Regions from separate parts of the Thalassospira sp. TSL5-1 genome, predicted to be linked through region 1. Evidence: riboswitches for the same ligand, from Rfam matches in the RefSeq annotation. Region 1 holds a riboswitch; the other holds the start of a gene.
The links. A riboswitch is a leader RNA that binds a small molecule or an ion and turns the genes downstream of it on or off. The one in region 1 is predicted to bind thiamine pyrophosphate.
Positions count from the first base shown of each region.

Region 1 (3,099 bases):
TGCCCCTTAAATTTCCGCAAATGCGGGTCCGTATCACCCAAATAACAGGGCAACAATGCCACCCCCACCCCGGCGCGCGCGCCCGCAGCCTGAACATCCATATCGTTCGAGCGTAAAACAACCGAGCGCCCCGCCAGCCGGTTTTCAAGCCAGCGATATTGCGGAATATCCGCACTGCTGTCATCCCAACTGATCAGATCCCAATCCACCTCGGGTTTGCGATAATCGGCCGCCCCATAAAAGGCCATCGGCATATCGGCCAATTTACGGGTAATGACGCTGGATTTTCGGGGTCGGGACAGACGAATGGCAATGTCAGCCTGACGGCGGTTCAAATCCGCCGACTGGGTTTGCCCCTGCAAAATCACTTCGATCGTCGGGTGTTGTTGACGAAAGCCGTGCAGGCCTGGCGCAATCACATGACGGGCCAGGGATGGCGGCGCGCTGATGCAAAGCGGCACCGAAACACCCGTCATCGAACCGGCTGCCGCGCGTTCCACGGCAAACATGGCGTCAAGTGCTTCCTGCCCGCGCCCCGCCAGCAATTGCCCCTCCTGGGTCAACATCACTGCCTTGGGCAAACGGTCAATCAAACGCAGGCCAACATCCACCTCCAGTGCGGCGACACGCCGGGCCACCGTGCTGTGATCAACCCCCAGCTTGCGAGCCGCACCGGAGAAACTGCCCGTTTCAGCCAGAGTTAGAAAATAGCGAAAATCTTCCCAGTTCATTTGTGCATTATCACCCATTTAGCATGCAAATATATGCAATTTCCCCCATGACAAATACACCGTAATCCTGAATGTGTCACAACATTCAGGAGACAGACATGAGCCGTATCATTCACATGGACCAAAGCGGCGGCGCATCGGTTCTATATGCCACCGACATTGAGCTGCCTGCACCACAGGCCAATGAAGTGTGCGTCAAACAAAGCCTGATTGGCGTTAATTACGTTGATGTTTATTTTCGCAAGGGCCTTTACCCGATGCCGAACCTTCCGGGCAGCATCGGTGTGGAGGCTGTGGGGACTGTTTGTGCCATTGGCAGCAATGTTACGGGTTTTGAAATTGGCGACCGGGTTGGCTATGCCGGGTTCCCGGTTGGCAGTTATTGTGCGATGCGCAATGTTGCGGCCAACCGCCTGATAAAGCTGCCCGATGACCTTGGCGATGAACAAATTTCCGGGTCGCTGCTGCGCGGTTTGACGGCGTATTTTCTGCTGGTGCATGTATGCAAGGTCCAACCGGGACAAAGCATGCTGGTTCACGCCGCAGCGGGCGGCTTGGGCCAGGTACTGGTGCATTGGGCAAAACAGTTGGGCATCACCACCTTTGGCACGGTCAGCACCGCCGAAAAGGCCAGGCTGGCGCAAAAACAGGGCCTGGACCATGCCATATTCTACAAAGACCAGGATTTTGAAACGGTCATCAGGGAGCTGACAGATGGTCAGGGCGTTGATTATGCCATTGATGGTATTGGCGGCGAAACCCTGAGCAAGAGCATCCGATCCACCAAACCCTTTGGGACAACGGCGAATATCGGCCAGGTCGGCGGGGATTTACCCTTGCTGAATGTCAACACGCTGGCAAACCGGTTTTTAATTCGCGCCAGTGTTCTGGCCTTCATCAATGACATGCCAAGGTATCATAATGCGGCAAAAGCATGGTTTGATATTTTGCGCCACGGATCCCTTCCGGCGGCACATATTTATGATTTTGCCAACGCATCCCAAGCCCATGCCGACCTTGAGGCTGGGGCAACAAACGGGGCCGTTTATCTGAAAGTCGATAAATAAGTCCGCCTCCCCGAAAATAAGGGCGATGACACCCCGGCCAATCGGGATCAAACGAAAAAGAATGATCTCAAAACTTGACGCCGGGGTTTCATCTGCGCATAGTCGGGTCATCTCCAGGGGGGCCCGTCGTAAACGGGCTGAGAGGTTCGGTGTTGCCGGACGACCCTTTGAACCTGAACCGGTTAAGACCGGCGTAGGAAGGATCGTATGACAGATACCGATACAAGACCGCCCGTTACCGGGCATTCACAGGCCCCATCCGGTCAAAACCGAACATCATTTGATGTTCACTTGCGCCATGCCTGTGTTGAATTTAATATTACCCGTTTGTTCCATAACCTGTCGCTTGATCTGGGCGCGGGCAGTTTTACCTGTTTGCTGGGGCCATCCGGCGTGGGCAAAAGCACCCTTTTGCGTTTTCTCGCCGGGTTGGTGGGCAGTGATGCCGCCAGTGGCACCATTACGTGTAGCGATGGCAAAGCCCTGAACGACCGGGTCGCCTATATGGCACAACAGGATTTATTGTTGCCGTGGCGAACCGTGCGGGAAAATGTGGTGCTGGGCGCTGTATTACGCAGCGAAAAACCGGACCTTTCCCGGGCCGATCATTTAATAGCCGAGGTTGGCCTGCAAAAGGCCGCGCATATGCGCCCGGCGGAACTGTCGGGCGGAATGAAACAACGTGCCGCCCTGGCCCGCACCCTGATGGAAGACCGGCCAGTTGTGTTAATGGACGAGCCATTTTCCGCCCTTGACCCGCTCAACCGCATGCGTATTCAGGACTTAGCGGCACGGGTTTTACAGGGTAAAACCGTTTTACTGGTCACGCATGACCCGCTCGAAGCCCTTCGCGTCGGCCATAAGGTGATGGTGTTGCAGGGCAGCCCGGCAACCCTGTCCGATGCGGTTATTCCCGACGGTCACATTCCGCGCGATATCACCGACCCGGTTATCCTGCGCCATCAGGCGGAATTGCTGCGGCAATTAGGGGCCTTGTCGTCACAAGGCGACCGGTCCGACCTGGCGGAGGCAAAGCCATGACCGTTACCAGATCCGTCAAATCCACCAGCCCGGCTGTTCCTGCCCGTTCTGTCACCCCGCTGGCAGAGCGCAAGCTGCTAAAACTCGCGCGACCCTTTATCATCATCATCACCCTGATCGCCACCTGGCAAATTGTCGTGAGCGTGACGGGCGCGCCCAAATATATGCTGCCCGCCCCCTATGATGTATGGCTGGCGCTGATCCAGCGCCATGCGGTGCTGCTGGATCATGCGGGCTATACCATTGCCGAAACCGTGATT
Region 1 covers NZ_KV880637.1:1,335,168-1,338,266, reverse strand. Annotated here, with positions in the region: gene LF95_RS06315 (LysR family transcriptional regulator) at 1-731, opposite strand, end outside; gene LF95_RS06310 (quinone oxidoreductase family protein) at 830-1,798, shown strand; TPP riboswitch at 1,904-2,015, shown strand; gene LF95_RS06305 (ABC transporter ATP-binding protein) at 2,006-2,839, shown strand; gene LF95_RS06300 (ABC transporter permease) at 2,836-3,099, shown strand, end outside.

Region 2 (3,099 bases), on a different contig from region 1:
GTCGATCGAGCTTGATTTGTTTGGCAATTTGCGTGACAGCGCCGAAGAAGACGCGATCAAGGTTTTTGCCGATAACCTGAAAGACCTGCTGCTGGCTGCCCCGGCCGGGCAAAAGGCCACAATGGGCCTGGACCCGGGGGTGCGTACGGGTGTGAAGGTTGCCGTGGTCGATGCCACCGGCAAACTGGTGGATACGGCAACGGTTTATCCGTTCCAGCCACGTAATGATGTTCAGGGCGCGATTAACACGCTGGCAGCCCTGGCAGCAAAACACAAAATCGAGCTGATCGCCATTGGCAATGGCACCTTCTCGCGCGAGACGGACCAGCTTGCCGGCATGCTGCTAAATGCCTTTACGCAAATCAAGGCGACCAAGGTGATTGTTAACGAGGCCGGGGCATCGGTTTATTCGGCGTCACAATTTGCCGCCGAGGAATTCCCCGATCTGGACGTATCGCTGCGGGGTGCGGCCTCGATTGCACGCCGTTTGCAAGACCCGTTAGCCGAGCTTGTGAAGATCGACCCGAAATCCATTGGGGTTGGTCAATATCAGCACGACGTTTCGGAAACAAAGCTGGCACGCTCGCTCGATGCGGTGGTGGAAGACTGCGTGAACGGTGTGGGCGTGGACCTTAATACTGCATCAATCCCGCTTCTGACCCGCGTTGCCGGGCTCAGCGAAGGGCTGGCGCGCAATATTGTTGGCTATCGTGACGTCAATGGGGCGTTTCGTTCCCGTGCCGATTTGCGCAAGGTCGAACGGCTGGGGCCAAAGGCCTTTGAGCAATGCGCGGGCTTTTTGCGCATTCGCGGCGGTGATAATCCGCTTGATGCCTCCGCCGTGCACCCGGAAGCCTACCCGGTTGTGGAAAAAATCAGCCGCGAAAGCAGCCGGGACCTTGCCAGCATCATTGGCGATTCACCGTTCCTCAAAACCCTGCGGCCGGAAAAATTCGCCGATGATGTTTTTGGTGTGCCCACGATCCGCGACATCCTGGCCGAACTTGACAAACCCGGTCGAGACCCGCGCCCGGAATTCAAAACCGCGAAATTCATTGAGGGTGTCAATGAAATCAAGGATTTGAAAGTCGGCATGAAACTGGAAGGCACGGTGACCAACGTCACCAATTTTGGGGCATTTGTCGATATTGGCGTGCATCAGGATGGCCTGGTTCATATTTCGCAACTGGCCGACAAATTTGTTGCCGACCCGCGCGAAGTGGTCAAGGCTGGGCAAATCGTTTCGGTCACGGTGATGGAAGTGGATGCACCGCGCAAACGCATTGGCCTGTCGATGAAATCCGCCCCGGATTACGAAGGGACGCAGGAACGGCGCGAACAGCGCAGCCAGCCCGGCGGTGCCCGCCATAACAACCAGGACCGCAACCAGCCGCGCCGCCCGGGTGGCAATGGCGGTAATGGCGCCAATAGTGGCCGTGGCAATGCCAAAACGGCGTCGGCGGGCGATGCCGGGGGCGGGGCAATGGCCGCAGCCCTGAAGGCAGCAATGGAACGGCGTAAGTAAGCCCGGAGAATCGGCCCGATAAATACATGGAACGGAAGGCGGGATGTTTGGGCATCCCGCCTTTCTTTTTGCCTGTGGGCTGATACCAATCTATCCCCCCCTGCAAACAGCACATTGACAGGACGATCAACAAAACCCATCTTGCGGGTTCACCAAGGGGAGCCCCGGCAGGGGGCTGAGAAACTGCTACGGCTGAGAAATCAGACAGCGCAGTGACCCGTTGAACCTGATCCAGTTCATACTGGCGTAGGGAGGGTGCAAACGCATGACACCGCGTTTCAACATCATTCCGGCACCGAACTGGGTTTCCAAACGCACCTGCATGGGAGCCTTGCGATGACTGACACACACCCAAACCTTTCCCCCGCCCGGCTTTTAACCGACATGCGCAACACTGCACCGCTGGTACAGTGCATCACCAATTATGTGGCAATGAATATAGCCGCCAATACGCTGCTGGCGGCCGGGGCCTCGCCCGCGATGGTCCATGCGCCCGAAGAAAGCGGTGAATTTGCCGCCATTGCCGGGGCGCTCACGGTCAATATCGGCACCCTTTCCACCGAATGGGTCGCAGGCATGAAGGAAGCCGCCAAGGGGGCCAGCGCGGCACAAAAACCCTGGATCCTGGACCCGGTCGCCCATTTTGCCACCGGTTTTCGCCGTGATACTGTTGCGGCCCTGCTGGCGTTACAGCCCACCATCATACGCGGCAACGCTTCCGAAATCATTGCCCTTGCCGGGGGGCAAAGTGCCGGTCAGGGGGTGGATAGTGGCGACCCGGTTGAACAGGCCGAAGAAGCCGCCAAAACCCTGGCCCAAAGCCAAAAATGCGTGGTCGCCGTAACAGGCAGCAGCGATTTTGTCACCGATGGCAGTGCAGCCGTTCGCATTCTCGGCGGGTCTGCCCTGATGCCGAAAATAACGGCGATGGGCTGTTCGCTCACCGCGCTGGTTGGGGCCTTTGCCGCAACGGCACCCAAGGCCCCGTTTGAGGCCACCATTGCAGCCCTGGCCTGTTTTGCCGCCGCCGGAAAGATGGCGGAAAAAACCGCATCCGGCCCGGCCAGCTTTGCCACGGCCTTCCTGGATGCCCTTTATAATCTTGATGATGCCGCCCTTGAAACCCACGCCGGGATCGAGGTTCTGTCATGACATTTGATCTGTCGCTATATCTGGTTCTGGACCCTGATTTATGTCGCGATCATTCGATGCTGGAAACCACAATGGCCGCCATCAGGGGCGGCGCCACAATGGTCCAGCTACGCCATAAAACCGCCAGCACCCGTGAATTCATTGAAATTGGTCGCGCATTGAGGACGGCGATGGAAGGAAGCGGCGTGCCGCTGATCGTTAATGACAATATTGACGCCGCCATCGCGATTGATGCACATGGCCTGCATATTGGCCAGGACGATATGCCCGCCGAAATGGCCCGGCAAAAGCTGGGTAAAGACAAAATACTGGGGCTATCGATTGAATCCGAAGCTGTCGCCCGCAAAATCGACAAAACCGTCATTGATTATGTCGGTATCGGTCCGGTTTTTGCGACATCGACCAAACCGGACCATAAACCC
Region 2 covers NZ_KV880638.1:412,922-416,020, reverse strand. Annotated here, with positions in the region: gene LF95_RS11430 (Tex family protein) at 1-1,525, shown strand, start outside; TPP riboswitch at 1,671-1,795, shown strand; gene thiM (hydroxyethylthiazole kinase) at 1,862-2,677, shown strand; gene thiE (thiamine phosphate synthase) at 2,674-3,099, shown strand, end outside.
Region 2: it holds a riboswitch for thiamine pyrophosphate, as region 1 does, so the genes downstream of both, thiM (hydroxyethylthiazole kinase) here and LF95_RS06305 (ABC transporter ATP-binding protein) in region 1, are expected to answer to the same signal.